DNA from 4 places in the Mediterraneibacter butyricigenes genome. Region 2 is predicted to be linked to each of the others. Evidence: predicted binding sites of a transcription regulator. Region 2 holds the regulator's gene; each other region holds the start of a gene.
The links. The regulator Rex, encoded in region 2, represses fermentation and respiration genes when NADH is low (regulators of the CRP and FNR family bind a similar motif). The targets are predictions, from matches to a motif close to ATTGTTAANTANTTAACAAT.
Positions count from the first base shown of each region.

Region 1: the regulator Rex is predicted to act here: its motif matches at 1,208-1,227, upstream of fucO (lactaldehyde reductase).
Region 3: the regulator Rex is predicted to act here: its motif matches at 3,099-3,118, upstream of rsxC (electron transport complex subunit RsxC).
Region 4: the regulator Rex is predicted to act here: its motif matches at 1,517-1,536, upstream of KGMB01110_RS00265 (butyryl-CoA:acetate CoA-transferase).

Region 1 covers NZ_BHGK01000001.1:743,692-748,292, forward strand. The annotation lists gene fucO (lactaldehyde reductase) at 26-1,171, opposite strand; gene KGMB01110_RS03575 (TetR/AcrR family transcriptional regulator C-terminal domain-containing protein) at 1,341-1,928, opposite strand; gene KGMB01110_RS03580 (MFS transporter) at 2,090-3,484, opposite strand; gene KGMB01110_RS03585 (LysR family transcriptional regulator) at 3,750-4,601, shown strand, end outside.
Region 2 covers NZ_BHGK01000004.1:15,533-20,133, reverse strand. The annotation lists gene KGMB01110_RS14430 (NADP-dependent isocitrate dehydrogenase) at 1-1,045, shown strand, start outside; gene KGMB01110_RS14425 (ABC-F family ATP-binding cassette domain-containing protein) at 1,359-3,293, opposite strand; gene KGMB01110_RS14420 (redox-sensing transcriptional repressor Rex) at 3,466-4,113, shown strand; gene KGMB01110_RS14415 (NAD(P)H-hydrate dehydratase) at 4,206-4,601, shown strand, end outside.
Region 3 covers NZ_BHGK01000001.1:128,066-132,666, forward strand. The annotation lists gene rsxE (electron transport complex subunit RsxE) at 1-132, opposite strand, end outside; gene KGMB01110_RS00670 (RnfABCDGE type electron transport complex subunit G) at 145-723, opposite strand; gene KGMB01110_RS00675 (RnfABCDGE type electron transport complex subunit D) at 723-1,652, opposite strand; gene rsxC (electron transport complex subunit RsxC) at 1,667-2,989, opposite strand; gene rpsA (30S ribosomal protein S1) at 3,180-4,259, opposite strand; gene ispH (4-hydroxy-3-methylbut-2-enyl diphosphate reductase) at 4,240-4,601, opposite strand, start outside.
Region 4 covers NZ_BHGK01000001.1:49,412-54,012, forward strand. The annotation lists gene KGMB01110_RS00255 (LysM peptidoglycan-binding domain-containing protein) at 239-571, opposite strand; gene lexA (transcriptional repressor LexA) at 835-1,452, shown strand; gene KGMB01110_RS00265 (butyryl-CoA:acetate CoA-transferase) at 1,569-2,909, shown strand; gene KGMB01110_RS00270 (GNAT family N-acetyltransferase) at 3,178-3,387, opposite strand; gene KGMB01110_RS14825 (hypothetical protein) at 3,458-3,781, opposite strand; gene KGMB01110_RS00275 (electron transfer flavoprotein subunit alpha/FixB family protein) at 3,907-4,601, opposite strand, start outside.

The DNA of each region.
Region 1 (4,601 bases), on a different contig from region 2:
TCCTTACACAGACATTGGAAACCAATTACATAATTTTCCGGAACAGAGCTTTCAGATCTTCTACACTGGCATCTTTCGGATTTCCAGGTGCGCAGGCATCTGCATATGCAGACTCAGCAAGGAACTGAAGATCTTCTTCTTTGATTGCTTCCAGTTTTGTCGGAATTCCAACATCTACAGACAGTTTACGTACTGCATCGACTGCTGCTTTTCTGTATTCCTCTACCGACATCTGGTCTACTCCTTCTACTCCCATTGCTCTTGCAATCTCTTTGTACTTTTCTCCGGTGCATTCAGCATTATACTCCATTACGATCGGAAGCATCATTGCGCAGGCAACACCATGTGGGGTATCATAAACTGCTCCAAGTGTATGTGCCATAGAATGTGCGATTCCAAGTCCTACATTTGAAAATCCCATTCCGGCGATATACTGGCCAAGTGCCATACCTTCCCGTCCTTCTTTTTCGTTGGCAACTGCACTTCTCAAAGACTTGGAAATCAGCTCGATTGCCTTAATATGGAACATATCGGTCATTTCCCATGCTGCTTTTGTGGTATATCCTTCGATTGCATGTGTCAGAGCGTCCATTCCGGTAGAAGCAGTCAGTCCCTTTGGCATGGATGACATCATCTCCGGATCCACTACTGCGATCACCGGCATATCATGCGGGTCTACGCATACGAATTTTCTCTTCTTTTCTACATCTGTAACAACGTAGTTAATGGTAACTTCTGCTGCCGTTCCTGCTGTAGTCGGTACTGCAATGATCGGAACAGACGGATTCTTGGTTGCTGCAGTTCCTTCCAGGCTTCTTACATCTGCAAATTCCGGATTTGCAATGATGATACCGATTGCCTTGGAAGTATCCATGGAAGATCCTCCACCGATTGCTACGATATAATCTGCACCTGCTGCCTTGAATGCCTCGACTCCATGCTGTACATTTTCGATGGTCGGATTTGGCTTGATATCAGAATACAGCTCATATTCCAGTCCTGCATCTTCCAATACCTTTGTCACTTTGCTGGTCACATTGAACTTGATCAGGTCCGGATCGGAACAAACCAATGCTTTCTTCAGTCCTCTTACCTTTACTTCTGCCGCAATCTCCTGAATTGCTCCTGCTCCGTGAAATGATGTCTGATTCAGATTAATTCTGTTTGCCATAACTTTCAACTCTCCTTTTTTATGTACGTCCTTTTGTTTGACTATATTATAACAATCTCTTTCTATAAAAAGAAAGTGACAAAGCAGGTCTTTTGTAACATTTGCATGTTACACTTTTCCTGTTTTGTCACTTTACATTCATTTTCAACAAAGCTTCTTGTCTTTCTTTTCACAAAAGTTCCAATTTTCGGAACAACTCTTCTAATTTTGCCGGCATTGCTGTCACCAGATTTTGTGCCATCTCCTCCGGTGTCTCCTTCATCGGGCCAAGCACCCACTGTGTCGTCATATAAACAGATCCCTGACAATACATTTCCAATAGAAAACGTATCTCCTTTGACAAAGGCTTTTGGGTTTTTTGGCAGATCTGGTTTTCATAGAATCCCAAAATCAACTGAAAATCATGATCTTTCAGGCAATTCTGGGTATCATTCCGGAACGCAGCCTTAAAAAAGAGTTTTTCTTCTTCTATATAATGGAACTTGTTCACCAGACCTTCATAGGCCGTCTTTCCCTCTCCCATATGCTGAAAAGATTCCAGCAAAATCCGGTCAAAATACCAGTTAATCAGGTCGTATTTATCCTGAAAATGGCGATAGAAGGTCTGTCTGGTGGTCTGACACTCTGCCACGATTTCCTTGACCGTGATCTTTTCTACAGGCATCTTCCTCATACAAACCTTCATCGCATCTGCAAGACGGTACTTCATTGCGTCTTGTTTCTTTTCCTGTTTTGTCTCTTCTTTCCACGCTTCCATTTCCATAGAATTCGCCCTCTTTGCATGATTTTGTGCTTCTGCATCTATTTTATCAATTTGTGCCGGGAATCTCAATTCTATTGCGTGGAATTTCTGTTTCTTTTTATTTCTGTTCTGCTTTTTTTGCGGATTTTTCTCCAGCCTATTTCTGCATTTTCTGCTTATGCATTTTCCTGATTCTGTGCTGCCAGCTCTTCCAGAATGATTCCATGCTGTTTCCGATTCAGTTTATAGCACAGAAGAAGAACAATTGCAACGGCTGCCAGGATAACAGGCATCAGGTTCATACAGATGTTGATCATGCGAAGAGAACTTTCACTCTGCTCTACATTCGGAACATATCCGGCTGCATTTACCAGAATTCCAAGAAGGAACGGTCCGACTGCACCACCTAATTTGTTCATGAAACTGGTGCTTGCATAGACAAATCCATCGGTACGGATTCCACTCTTCCACTGTCCATATTCTACGGTATCCGGGACCATTCCATAGATCAGTCCTGTAACCAGTCCGTTTGCTGCATTGCTGACACAGAGCAGAACCATCATCACGGTAGAACTCATTGTCTTCGGGCTTGCAAAGAACACGATCAGGTTTGAAACAACCATCACTGCATATCCAAAGATACAGGTATAGTTCTTCTCTTTAAAGATCTTTAACAGGTAGAATCCGAAGAATGCTGCCAGTCCGGACAGGATTCCTGCCAGTCCGAAGTATATACTTGCCAGTCCCGGATTGTTCCAGGTATAAGTAAAGTAATATGTTGCAACCGTGCTTCGACCATAGTTCAGGAATCCATAGGCAAAGAAGCTTACCAGGATGATCAGAAGCGGCGGGTTCTTTGCGATTACACGGATCAGTTTGCTGAATTTGATCTTCTGGCTTGCCGGCGGATATACTACTTCTTTGGTTCCCTTACAGCAGATGATTGCAAATGGAATTGCAAAGATACAGATTGCGAACACTGCCTTCACATAACCTCCGGCCATATCTCCGCTTGCTCCACCGAATTTTGCTACCAGCGGAAGAACCAGACTGCTTGCCAGTGCGGATGCAAAGGAAGAAACCAGAATACGGTTACTTGCAAATTTGGATCTTTCATTTGCATATGGGGTTACACAGGAGTTCAGTGCTCCGTACGGGATATCCCACATGGTTGCAAATACAACTGCCAGTACATAAAGAACACAGGCATAGGTCGTTCTCGCCGGTGTGCTCCAGGTCGGATGCGCCCAGAAAAGTAAGGTTACGGTCGGAACCAGTAAAATTGCTCCCGTCATCATCCATGGCCGATAACGTCCCCAACGGGATTTGGTATTATCCGCCAGAAGTCCGATCAGCGGATCGTTGATTGCGTCAAACGCACGAACTGCCAGGAACAGAGTTGATACGGCAACCATCGGCACCATTGCCACGTCTGTCAGGAAGTACATCAGATAAGAACTGACGATGACCCAGCACAGGTTCATCGGAGCTCCTCCTAATGCGAAAGCTACCTGCCGTTTAATCGACTCAGAGCCATGGTAATAGGTTTGTTCCTTTTGATTATTTTCCATAAAATAGATTCTCCTTCCACATTTTGCGGATGACAGCATTTGCGGATAATCCCGTCATCTCATTCCCTCCCGATCCACCGACCGGCAACCACATTTTCATCTTTTGTGAAATATTTACACAATACTCTTGCTTTTATCTTGTAATTTAGACTATCATAACAATGAGGAATAAGCTAATAGCTCTTTTTTATGCATTTTACATTCTTTTTGGTTATGGCATCGTAAAAAAATGTGAAAAAAGCACAAAGAAGAAGACCGGAGGTGTATGATGCGTTTAGTACAATTAGAGTATTTTATTAAAATAGCAGAATGTGGTTCTATTACAAAAGCCGCTCAGGAACTTTATGTCAGTCAGCCAAGTCTGACGAAAGCAATCGCCAGTCTGGAGGCTGAATATGATATCAAACTTCTGGAACGGACATCCAAGGGTGTGCGGATGACTGCGCGCGGCAGCGAATTCCTGGAATATGCAAAAGATGTTATCAGTTCCAGTCAGAAACTGGAGGATGTATTTGGCAAAAAAGATTCCGTTCCGATCCAGAGGCTTTGTATTGCCAGCCAACAGTTTGACTTTCTCTACGACCTTCTGAAATCCGTCTGCCGGGAACATCAGATGATGGTCAACGTGATGATGGCAGAAGTAGACAGAGGAACGGTGCTGAAGCGGGTGAAGGGAAGAACTGCGGATATCGGCATTCTGATTCTGACCGACTCTGATAAGAAGGAATTTGAACAGGAGATTAAAAAGAATGCTCTGGAAGTCCATGAAATGGCAGATTCCGGCGTCTATGTCTGTATGGCATCCCGCTCTCCTTTCTATCACAGGACCGAAGTAAAATCTTCTGAAATTTCCGACTATCTTCATGTAGCTCTCGATATGGATGACCAGTTAATCCGGAAAATGTATCTGGGGGATCTGCAAAACAGTGTGGACAATGAACAATTGATCTGCTGCAATACCATCAGTGCATGTCTCTATTTCATGCGGGAGGCAGGAGCTCTTCTTTATATTCCAAAATGGGTAAAAGGGCTTCTGGAAAAAGAACCGGATATCCATGTCATCCCCTTAGTAAAAGATGACGGAAGTGCCTATCCACTGGTCAACCATCTCGCCTGG
Region 2 (4,601 bases):
AACCAATGACCAGGTGACTATCGATTCAGCAAATGCGACCAAGAAATATAAAGTTGCAGTAAAATGTGCAACGATCACACCGAATGCTGCCAGAATGAAGGAGTATGATCTGAAAGAAATGTGGAAGAGCCCGAACGGTACGATCCGTGCGATTCTGGATGGAACCGTATTCAGGGCACCAATCGTTGTAAAGGGAATCGAACCGAATGTAAAATCCTGGAAAGCACCGATCGCAATCGCAAGACATGCCTATGGAGATGTGTATAAGGGTGTGGAGATGAAGATTCCGGGTGCAGGTAAGGTAGAACTGGTCTACACAGCAGAAAACGGAACTCAGACAAAAGAAGTGGTACATGAATTTGACGGACCTGGAATTGTACAGGGACTTCACAATGTGAACAAGTCCATCGAAAGCTTTGCAAGAAGCTGCTTCAACTATGCATTGGATACCAAACAGGATCTCTGGTTCTCTACCAAGGATACGATCTCCAAGAAGTATGACCACACCTTTAAAGACATTTTCCAGGAGATTTACGACGCAGAATACAAGGGAAAATTCGAAGCTGCAGGCATTGAATATTTCTATACTCTGATTGACGATGCAGTTGCCCGTGTTATGAAATCCGAAGGTGGATTTATCTGGGCATGCAAGAACTATGACGGAGATGTAATGAGTGATATGATTTCTTCTGCGTTTGGATCTCTTGCAATGATGACTTCCGTACTGGTATCTCCGGAAGGATATTATGAGTACGAAGCTGCACATGGAACCGTTCAGAGACATTATTATAAACATCTGAAAGGGGAAGAAACATCCACCAACTCTGTTGCAACCATCTTTGCATGGACCGGTGCACTCAGAAAACGTGGAGAAATGGATGGAAATCAGGAACTGATGGCATTTGCAGACAAGCTGGAAAAGGCAACTCTGGATACCATTGAAGCCGGAGAGATGACAAAAGACCTGGCATTGATTACCACCATTGAGAATCCGACTGTATTAAACAGCAAAGAATTTATCAAGGCAATCGCTTCCAGATTGTAAATAGCAGAGCAAGAACAAAATCCGTATTGAATACAGGAAAACAATTACAGGCTCCAAATATAAATAATATCGAAAAAAGTTGCAACGGGAACCGTTCGCACTAGTCCTCGTCCAGCAGAACTAACCTTCGAGCGGTGCTGCTGCTTGCTCTCAGGAAGTTCCGGGACTGCGGATGTTCCCTTATGCAATCTTTTTTCGATATGAATCCATATGTGAGTTATAGGAATACAACTTTAACTTTCGCAAAAGGGTGCAATCCTTTTGCGGGAGAATAATGGTTTTCATCAACACATTTTATCGGATAACCCACAATTTACTCCGCCAATTCTTCCCACTGGAGATACAGTTCTTCCAGTTCTTCAGCAATCGCAGCTTTTTCTTTCGAGAGTTCCTGGCATTTTACGGAATTGCTGTATACTTCTTCGAGAAGCATGCTCTCGTCGATCTCCTGATCCCGTGTTTCCAGTTCGCTGATGCGGGCTTCCGTCTTTTCTAACTGATTTTTCCGCTTGCGCTCTAACGCCTGTTGCTCTTTCTGTTCCTGCCAGGACAATTTTGAAGCAGAATCTTCTTTTTCGGAAACAGTTGTTTCTTTTGAAACAGCACCGGATCCTGCGGAAGAAGAGAGAAGATTTGCGGTCATCGTCTCTTTTTTCTCCAGATAGTAATCATAATTTCCAATGTAATTTACAAAGGTCTGATTGGTCAGCTCCAGGATTCGATGGGCAGTCTGATTGATGAAATAACGGTCATGTGATACATACAGAACCGTTCCGGTATATTGATTCAGGGCTTCTTCCAGAATTTCCTTGGACTGGATATCCAAATGGTTGGTAGGCTCATCCAGAATCAGGAAATTGGATTTGGAAAGCATTAATTTTGCAAGAGAAACCCGACCACGTTCGCCACCGCTTAATTCACGGATCAGTTTATAGACGTCATCTCCTGTAAACTGAAATGCTGCCAGTGTATTGCGGATCTTAGTATTGTTCAGATTCGGATAATCATCGGAGATTTCTTCAAAAATCGTTTTGTCCGGATGAAGAACATGGTGCTCCTGATCATAATAACCAATGTCCACGTTGGAACCCAGAACAAAACTGCCTTCGTTTGCATCGGTCACCTGATTGATAATTTTTAAAAGCGTGGTTTTTCCGGTTCCGTTGTCGCCGATGACGGCCACATGTTCTCCGCGGGAAATTTCAAAGGATACATCGGTAAAAAGTACCTGATCGTCAAATCGTTTGCTTAAATGTTCGACTTTCAGCACATCATTTCCGCTGACAACGGAGGGCTCCAGTGAAAAATGCATGCCATCGGAATCTTCCAGTGGTTTTTCAATCCGCTCCATCTTTTCCAGCATTTTTTCACGGCTTTCCGCACGCTTGATGGATTTCTCGCGGTTGAAAGATTTTAATTTCTCAATGACCTGTTCCTGGTGTTTGATGATCTGTTGCTGGTTCAGATATTCTTTTATTTTTGCATCCCGGATCTGCTGTTTTTTTTCGGAATAAGCTTTATAATTTCCCATATACATCCGAAGCTCTCCGTAATCCAGATCGATGACCTTGGTTACGATCCGGTTCAGGAAAAAACGGTCGTGGGAGACGATCAGAACGGCTCCGGGATAATTTAACAGATAAGTCTCCAGCCATGCGATAGAATTTAAATCCAGGTGGTTAGTAGGCTCATCCAACAGAATAATATCTGGTTTTGTGAGCAGAAGTTTTCCGAGAGATACGCGGGTTTTCTGACCGCCGGACAGGGTGTTGACATGTTTGCCAAATTCGGATTCTTCAAAGCCGAGACCTTTTAAAACCCCGATGATCTCACTTTCACAGGCGTATCCATTTTCAAGTTCAAACTGAGACACCAGTCGGTTGTACTGTTCCAGAGTACCGGAAAGTTCTTCGCCAGTCAGGTGTTTCATATCGGTTTCGAGTTGGCGGATCTTTCGCTCCATTGCGAAGATCGGTTCTTTTGCAGAACGAACCTCTTCGTAGATGGTGGCTCCGGTATTCATTTCCTGATGTTGGGCCAGGTATCCAAGAGTCTTTCCCTTTGCAAGCAGGATATCTCCGCCGTCGGAAGGGAGTTCCCCGACGATCATCTTAAGAATCGTGGATTTGCCGGCGCCGTTTGGTCCGACCAGTGCGGCTTTCTCTCTGTCTTCTATATGAAATGATCCGGAAGAAACGATCACGTCTTCCCCAAAAGATTTTTTTATATTCTGACATGCCAGTATCATGTATTTTCTCCATTCTTTTTCTTAAACATAGCTGATGATGCAGAAATATCATCATATGATTCTATCTCATTATAACGGAAATTCGGGAAAATACAAGAATTGCTCGAAAAGATGTTTGACTTTAAAAGATGCTTTCTATATAATAAATACATATTGGTTAGAGGTGATAAAAGTGGAAGAGAGAGAGATTTCCCAGGCAGTCATCGGCAGACTTCCGAGGTATCACAGATATCTTGGTGAACTGATGGCTGACGGAGTGGAGCGCATTTCATCAAATGAGCTCAGTAAAAGAATGAAAGTAACTGCATCTCAGATCCGTCAGGATTTGAATAATTTTGGTGGTTTCGGTCAGCAGGGTTACGGATATAATGTAAAATATCTTTACAATGAGATCGGTAAGATCCTCGGACTGGATCAGATTCATAATATGATTATTATCGGAACTGGTAATCTGGGACAGGCGCTGGCTAATTATGCAGCTTTCGGAGACAGAGGATTTATCCTGAAAGGATTGTTTGATGTGAACCCGAGACTTCAGGGTGTGGCAATCCGAGGTGTTCAGGTTCGTCTGATGGACGAACTGGAAGATTTCCTGAAGAAAAATCAGATTGAAATTGCTGTGCTTACAATTCCGAAGACGAAAGCACTGGAAGTTGCCAACACACTGGTGAACAACGGTGTGCGTGCGATCTGGAATTTTGCACACATTGATCTGAATCTCCCGGAGGATGTCATTGTTGAAAATGTTCATCTGTCGGAGAGTCTGATGAAATTGTCTTATAATATCAGCCGTTACAACGGAGAACATGAAAAGAACTGACGAAATGATGGAACATGAAATGAAGGGTGTTGCAGGGGCGTAAGGCTTTCTGTATCACCCTTTTTTCCGGAATGGATAAAGGAGGGCTAATTATGCGTTATCTTCCGACAGGAAAAAAGATGGGAGAAGCAGATCGTCATACCATAGACGGAATCGGGATTCCTTCTCTGGTTCTGATGGAACGGGCTGCATTGCAGTGTCTCCATGTTATAGCAGCAAGACAGATAGATACAGGGAATGTTCTGATTGTATGCGGATCCGGTAATAATGGAGGAGACGGATTTGCATTGGCCAGACTTTTTCTGGAAAAGGGAGTCCATCCGACCGTGACTTTTGTGGGGAAGGAAGCTTCCAGAAGTGAAGAGTGCACCACGCAGATGGAGATTTTTAAGACACTGGGTGGCGAGATCTTTTCTGAAATCCCGGAGAAAGACTATACGCTGGTGGTGGATGCTATTTTTGGAGTCGGACTTTCCAGAGAAATTTCC
Region 3 (4,601 bases), on a different contig from region 2:
AGAAAGTCCCATTCCGATACCATTCATGGCAGAAGTCGTAACCGCAAGAGTCGGACACATACCAAGCATCAGGACAAAGATAGGATTTTCATCGATAATACCATTCTTCAGTCTCTCTATACAACTATTCATCTACATTACCTCCTAAAACGCATTCTGAAAATAACCGAGGGCAGCGTTTACAGCTCCGGTAACTGCTCTTGATGTAAAGGTTGCACCACTGATCGCATCGATTGGTTCTCCTTCTCCTCCATCTTTGGATACATAGAACTTATCGGTCTGCTTCCCTACATACTGCTCATAGAAAGCCGGCTTCTGTGCATTCATTCCAAGACCTGCAGTCTCGCTGATGGAAAGGAATGAAATACCACTGATGGTTCCGTCTTTCTGAATTCCAACTGTGATCTGGATATCTCCGCCGTATCCGTCACCATCTGTTGCGGTCACAACGTATCCTTCTTCACCAACTGTACAAACTTCATCGATCGTTGCATTAACGCCAAGATCACTGATCACCTGATCTGCGATATCCTGATCTACATCAATCTGTTTGAATTCACTTAAATCTGCTCCCGGGAATACAGCCTGCCATGCTTCTTTTTTGGCTTTTTCCTGAGAATCAGCGATCGGTTTCTTAGTAATTTCATATACAAGTCCAAGACACAGACCTGCTACTACCGTAATAATGGTAAGGATTAAAGTATTCTTTATGATCTTTTTCATTATTTTTCTCCTCCTTTACCAAATGGTTTTGGAAGAGTTACCTTTTCAATCAACGGAACCAGAAGGTTGCTGATGATGATTGCATAGGATACTCCTTCTGCGCTTCCTCCAAACAGACGGAAAAGTCCGGTCAGAATACCGAGACATGCTCCATATACATACTGACCTTTCTTGGTGATTGGAGACGTTACATAATCGGTTGCCATGAACCATGCTCCAAGCATCAGACCACCACCACAAAGATGTGCGGTAATATACTGAGGATCAAATCCATGTCCTCCGAACAGTGTAACGAAAATCACGAAAGTAACAATATAGGTTCCCGGAATCCGAAGATCAATCACACCTGTCAGAAGCAGAATAATTGCTCCGATCATGATTGCGATCACGGATGTCTCACCGATTGTTCCGCGGATTGTTCCGATCAACATGCTCATGGTATCCACAGTCTGTCCTGCTTTCAGTTCAGCCAGTGGTGTTGCTCCGGTTACTCCGTCATAAATGAAGTAAGTCATCGGACCAGTAAAGGAAAGCAACAGGAAACATCTTGCACCCAGTGCAGGGTTCATGAAGTTCTGTCCCAGACCACCGAAAAGCTGTTTCACAACAATAATCGCAAATGCAGAACCTAAAATTCCGATCCAGAGCGGAATCATCGGCGGAAGGTTCAATGCCAGAAGAAGTCCTGTCACTGCTGCACTTCCATCTTTAATAGTAATTGGTTTATGTAACAATTTTTCAATCAAAGCTTCCCACAAAACTGCTGAGGCTGTGGTTACAATTACAACGAGTAACGCATGTACTCCAAAATTGTAAACACCAAATACCATCGCCGGTAACAGGGCAGCGAAGACGATATACATGATCTTGTCAGTCGTCATCTTATCCCTTACATGTGGTGAAGCCGAAATATTACGATTCTCTTTCACAATTTCCACCTCTCTTATTTCTTCTTCCTCAGATTCGCCATTGCAATCTTCTTCATAGAACCAATTGACTGCTTCAGCTGACGTCTTGCAGGACAAACATAACTACAAGATCCACATTCTATACATTCCAGACCTTCTAATTTCACGAAGGCTTCTTCTGCGTGATGTTCCGCATGATCTGCCAGTCTGGAAGGGATCAGGCGGATTGGACAGGCGTCCACACACCGACCACAGTTAATACATGCTGAAGTCTGCTGTTTTGAAACAATGTCCTCTTTAAATCCAAGAATAGATGAGGTTGTCTTTGTGATCGGAGTATCCAATGTAAACATAGAGAATCCCATCATCGGACCACCGGAGATGATCTTTTCCGGTTCACTGGTAAATCCTCCTGCAGCGTCTACCAGTTCCTGCTGATTTGTTCCAAAGAGTACTTTAAAGTTTGACGGCTGAGCGACTGCGTCACCGCTGACTGTTACAACACGTTCCATTGACGGAATTCCACGCAGTACAGCATTGGAAATACCAATCATTGTCTCCACGTTGTCAACGACACATCCGGCATCTGCAGGAAGCATCTTGGAATTGATCGCACGTTTGGTTGTTGCATAGATCAACTGACGCTCTCCACCCTGTGGGTATTTTGTCTGAAGTTCCATCACTTCCATACGCGGCTCATCTTTTACAGCTTCACGCAGGGCTGCAATACAGTCTTTCTTGTTGTCTTCCACGCCGAAAATACCTTTGGCATTGTCAAACAATTTCAGTACGACACGCATACCGTTTACAAGATCTTCCGTATTTTCCAGCATTCTTCTGTAATCCGCTGTAATATATGGTTCACACTCTGCACAGTTTGCGATTACATAATCAATCTTCTCCGGCTCTTTCGGGGAAAGTTTCACACGTGTCGGGAATCCTGCGCCTCCCATTCCAACGATTCCGGCTTCTCCGATTCTCTCCAGGATTTCCTCTTTTGAAAGTTCCTCTAAAGATTTTGCCGGAAGATGCTCTGCTTCCTCATATGCCCCATCATTTTCCACAACAATACAGTTCACCTTTGAACCGGTAGCATTGAAGTGTGGCTCGATTGCCTTTACTGTTCCGGACACAGATGCATAAATCGGTGCAGACACAAATCCGCCTGCCTCTGCGATCTTCTGCCCCTTCAGGACACGATCTCCAACTGCAACGACTGGATTCGCCGGTGCTCCGATATGCTGAGATAAAGGATAGACCAGATCTCCAACTGGTAACAGCTCCTTAATGGGTTGATCTTTTGCAAGGCTTTTTCCATCATTCGGATGGACTCCACCTTTAAATGTTAAAAGTCCCATTCTCATACCTTCCTTTCTTCTTTACATCTAGCTTTAGATATTATAATACAAAAAATCTCACAAAATCCAGTAATACTGCTCAATTTCTTGTATATTTACGCATACAATCTTTGTTATTTTTTACACAAAAACATTCAAAAAATAGAGGCTATGCAGCCTCTATTTTTCTCACACATAACATTTAAGACGATTATTCTTCTGTAGCTTCGTCCTGATTTTCATTTTCAAGAGCTTTCATGCTCAGGCTGATCTTCTTGTCAGCTTCGTTCAGATCAACGATCTTAGCTGTAATCACCTGTCCAACAGACAGAACATCAGACGGCTTGTCAACATGTGCTCTGGAGATCTGGGAAACATGAAGCAGAGCGTCTACTCCAGGAGCCAGTTCTACGAATGCACCAAAGTCTGTCATTCTTGCTACACGACCTTCGATCACTTTACCTACTGCAAAGTCTTCTGCTGCGTTTGCCCATGGATTTGTCTCCGGGAATTTCAGGCTGAGCGCAACCTTTGTATCGTTGATATCTTTTACAAGTACTGTCAGCTCATCACCAACTTTGAATACTTTCTTCGGATTCTCAACTCTGCCCCAGGACATCTCAGAGATATGAAGCAGACCATCCACGCCACCAAGATCGATAAATGCACCGAAATCTGTAACGTTCTTTACAGTTCCGTCGATTCTGTCATTTACCTGAAGTTTTGCAAACAGTTCTTTCTGACGTTCAGCTCTTTCAGCAACCAGAAGCTGTCTTCTGTCTCCGATCACACGGTTTCTTCTCGGATTGAACTCGCTGATTACAAATTCGATTTCCTGTCCGTCATATTTGCTCAGATCCTTCTCATAAGAATCGGAAACAAGACTTGCAGGAATAAATACTCTTGCGCCCTCTACGTCTGCGCAAAGACCACCACCAAGGATCTGAGTTACTGTTGCTTTCAGGACTTCCTTGTTCTCGAAAGCTTCTTTCAGTCTCTCGTTACCCTTTTCAGCTGCCAGACGTTTGTATGTCAATAACACCTGACCTTCTCCATCATTAACTTTCAGAACTTTAACGGTCATCGGATCTCCGACTGATACAACCGTTGTAAGATCAAGTGACTGATCATTTGAATACTCGTTCTTTGAGATGATACCATCTGATTTGTATCCGATGTTCAGGATAATCTCGTCCGGTTTTACATCGATAACGGTTCCGTCAACAACCTCCCCGTTATGTATTGTTTTAAATGAATCTTCCAACATCTGTTCAAAAGATAATTCTGACATTATTTTGAACCTCCTCAATTATATTATTGGGCGTGGATGCCCCTGCTGTAATACCTACTGTTTCCACGGACCTTAATTGATTCATATTCAAATCGTCAAGTGTCTGTATATAGTACGTATCCGCACATGCCCCTCGGCATATTTCAAATAGTTTTTGGGTGTTCGAACTGTGTTTATCGCCGATCACGATCATCGCATCCACCGCCTCTGCAATGGATTTTGCTTCGGTCTGGCGTTCTTTCGTCGCACCACAGATTGTATTTAAAACACTAATATCATAACTCTTTTTTTCTATAATTTCAACTAATTCTTTAAATTTATTGTAATTAAATGTCGTCTGTG
Region 4 (4,601 bases), on a different contig from region 2:
ATCTTTATTTTTAAATTATATTTTTTAATTTCGATCCCGTTCTACTAATGTTATTTTTCGTCTATAGCAATTAGAAGAACTTTATAGTCTTTTTATTATTTAGTAAAGGAAAGGCAATATATCTTCCATTTTGAAAATACATTGCCCATGGGTGAGTTTATATCTATACATAAACTATCATGTAGAGATATCGATATAATTAAAAAAACTGATAATAATAGCTAACTCATTGTATCAGTTAATCTATGTAATAGATCATTAAATGTTCATTTGCCTGAAGTTCATCGGAATCCAAATTATTCAGTTCTCTCAGTGAGTCTATATATGTATTGATGGAGTCACATTCCTCAGGCATATATGTCTTGGCGATACTCCATAAAGAATCACCCGGTTCGATTAAAATACTCTTATAACAGATCGTCTGATCGTCCGTTGGCTCATAAGCGGACACCTGTGATTTATTGAAATATCCGATCATACAAATCATAACCGCAGAAATAAACAAGGTTACAAAAAATCTTCTGTGAAATCTTCCGGCTGCTCTTCTCTCATTACGATATGTCTGTTTCATAATATAATACCTCCCCATCAACTTAATGAAACGAAATGAATGAAATAAGATCTTCATTTAAAATCAGATTCATTTTATACTCTTGTAGTTTACCTCGAATACGAACGTGCGTTCTTGCTTATATGAGTATTATATCTTCAGAACGTATGTTTGTCAATAGAAAATCGAACATATTTTCGTAAACAAATGTTTGCTTTTTATAATGCCCTATGATAAAATAAAAGAAACATTTATGATTGAATAATGAGGAAGGAAACAAGATTATGAGTAACGGTAAGATTACGCCAAAGCAACAGGAAATTCTTGAATATATCAAGTCGCAGATTCTGACACGGGGATTTCCGCCTGCCGTTCGGGAAATATGTGATGCAGTTCATTTGAAGTCAACTTCTTCTGTCCACTCACATCTCGAGACTCTGGAAAAGAACGGATATATTCACCGTGATCCGACGAAGCCACGTGCGATCGAGATTCTGGATGATACTTTTAATCTTACCAGACGTGAGATGGTTAATGTCCCTGTAATCGGAAGGGTTGCTGCCGGTGAGCCTATACTTGCCCAACAAAACATTGAGGAGTATTTTCCTCTTCCTGCATCTATGCTTCCGAATAAACAGACCTATATTCTCGAAGTAAAAGGTGAAAGTATGATAAATGCAGGAATTTTAAGTGGGGATTATGTCCTTGTACAGGAAGAACGTACTGCTTCTAACGGAGATATGGTCGTCGCTCTGATTGAGGATGGAGCTACTGTCAAAACCTTTTATCGTGAAGAAGGTGTCATCCGTCTTCAGCCGGAAAACGATTTTATGGATCCTATTATTTTGAAAGATGTCACGATCCTCGGTAAAGTAATCGGCGTTATGAGATTCTTCAAATAATCACGATTTTCTCTGGGTTTCTATTGTAATCTTCCTCTATTAGTGCTAATATTAGAAAGGAAAAGTTGTTAAATAATTAACTATATTATTTTTATATTTAAGGGAGGTACTACAACATGGATTTCACACAGGAATACAAGCAAAAGCTTGTAACAGCTGATGAAGCTGTTAAGACAGTTCGTTCCGGAGACTGGGTTGACTACGGCTGGTGTACAAATACTGCTGAAAGTCTGGACAAGGCTCTTGCAAAACGGACAGATGAATTAACAGATGTGAATGTACGAGGAGGTATTCTTTTTAAACTTCCTGCTATTTTTGAACGTGAGGACGCCGGTGAACACTTCACCTGGAATTCCTGGCATATGTCCGGTGTAGAGCGTCATCTGATCAACAGAGGATGCGCTTACTACGCTCCTATCCGCTACTCTGAATTGCCGCGTTATTATCGTGATTCTGCAACACCAAGCCGTGTGGCAATGTTCCAGGTAGCACCTATGGATGCACACGGATATTTCAACTTTGGTCCAAGCGCATCACACTTGGGTGCAATGTGCGAACGTGCAGAGGTTATTATTGTTGAAGTAAATGAAAATATGCCTCGTTGCCTTGGTGGTACAGAATGTGGAATCCATATTTCAGATGTTACATATATCGTAGAAGGTGAGAATCCGCCGATTGGTGAACTCGGTGCAGGCGGACCGGCAACTGATGTAGATAAAACGGTTGCTAAACTGATTGTAGACGAGATCCCTAACGGTGCATGTCTCCAGCTTGGTATCGGTGGTATGCCTAATGCTGTTGGATCTCTGATTGCAGAATCCGATCTGAAAGATCTTGGTGTTCATACAGAAATGTATGTAGATGCATTCGTAGATATCGCAAAAGCCGGAAAGATCAACGGTTCTAAGAAACAGATTGATCGTTTCAGACAGACATATGCATTCGGTGCAGGAACTAAGAAAATGTATGACTATATGGATGATAATCCGGAACTGATGAGTGCACCGGTTGACTATACCAATGATATTCGCAGCATCAGTGCCATCGACAATTTCATTTCCATTAATAATGCGGTAGACCTTGACCTCTTCGGACAGGTTAATGCTGAAACAGCAGGAATCAAACATATCAGTGGTGCAGGCGGACAGTTAGACTTCGTACTCGGTGCTTATCTTTCAAATGGTGGTAAGAGCTTTATCTGCTGCTCTTCTACTTTTAAGACAAAAGACGGTCAGTTGAAATCCCGTATTCTGCCAACCCTGAATCCAGGTTCTGTAGTAACAGATACACGTGCGAACATTCATTATCTTGTTACAGAATATGGTAAGGTTAACTTAAAAGGTCTTTCTACCTGGCAGAAAGCAGAAGCGATCATCTCAGTTGCTCATCCGGATTTCCGCGATGAACTGATCAAAGAAGCTGAGAAGATGCATATCTGGAGAAGAAGTAATAAATAGAGTAATAGATGACTCTTAAAGGGTTTCCGAATATAATATTACTCTGAGTGTATTTGGATTACGTTACAGGAGCTTGCATGGAATCTTAAGATTCATGCAAGCTCCTGTTTTTGATCTACATTATGCATTCCTTTTGCAGAAGAATCAAAAAGATTCAATGCTCCTTTTTTGTTGTTATTCCAATTCATATTTTCCCTTAGCGTAAAAATAGAAAAGTTTTTTTGCAAAAGTAGATCCATGTTTTGTCTGTAATTTTTTCGCAATTTCATTATCTTTTGAAATCATATGGAATCATATTATTTTTCATCATCTGATCAGCAATAAATAATTGCATTCTGCTGGCAATATTTTGCCTTCTTAAATCCGGAGCAACATACTCAACCCCTAAAGATCCATCCTTATGAATTCCGGCATATGCCTTAATTTCTTTTCCATCATCAAGTACCCACATCTGTTTTTGATTTATTCTGCTTAACAATTGTTTATGACCTGAACGGATATATGTTTTTTCGATATAGGGGAGATCTTTTATCGTCGCTAATCTTATTTCACTTTTGTCTACCCCTGAAGTTTTTTTGCACTAATCCAATAATAAAATCCTCATGATAGGTAAGAATGTTAACTTTGTTATTTTCATTCTCTACATAAGGTAACAGCAGATCGCCTAATTCCTGTTCTGTCATATTATGAGGAATGTGCCCCATAATGGAGAGCCACGGTTGAAATGTATAATCTTCTGCTATGTAAAAATCTACTGCTTCATATATTATAGATAATCGATGATTTACTGCTGCATAATAAGCACGTTTCCAATATTTTGATTTATTTATTTCATATACACATAGTATAATTCTATTTTGTGAACTCTTCAATCAAAAGGTATGCAGATCAACTTTCAGCAGAAAAACTTGCAAAATTCCGGCTATTTTTGTTTAATAGAAAAGAAGCCAATACACAAAAGTGTATGGCCTCTTTTCTTATAGAGAAAACTAACAAATTATTTCTTAGCAGCGACTGCAGCTTTAATCTGTTCTGTCAGCTGAGGAAGGATCTTATTCAGGTCTCCTACGATACCGTAATCAGCAACTTCGAAGATCGGTGCTGTCTCATCTTTGTTGATCGCAATGATCAGATCAGACTCTTCCATACCAGCTACATGCTGGATTGCTCCGGAAATACCGATTGCAAAGTATACCTGAGGACGAACAGTCTTACCAGTCTGTCCAACCTGAAGATCTTTCGGCTTCCAGCCATTATCTACAACTGCACGTGAGCAGCTTACTTCTCCGCCGATTGCTTCTGCAAGATCTTCCAGAAGTTTGAAGTTCTCCGGGCTTCCAACACCACGTCCACCAGATACAAGGATCTTAGCGTCCATGATATCAACTGTCTCGGATACAGATTTTACAATATCAATGATCTCAACGTACTTGTTATCCGGTGTAAATCCTGGATTGTACTCGATCACTTCTGCCTTAGCTCCATCGATCTTGTCGATCTTCTGCATAACACCAGGACGAACAGTTGCCATCTGCGGACGGTTGTCCGGGCAAGCAATTGTTGCGATTGTGTTACCACCGAAAGCCGGACGAGTCATCAGCAACTGATTGTGCTTCTGCTCTTTTCCTGGCATTGGGTTCAGAGGGAAGTCACCAATTTCAAGCTGAGTACAGTCAGCAGTCAGACCTGTTG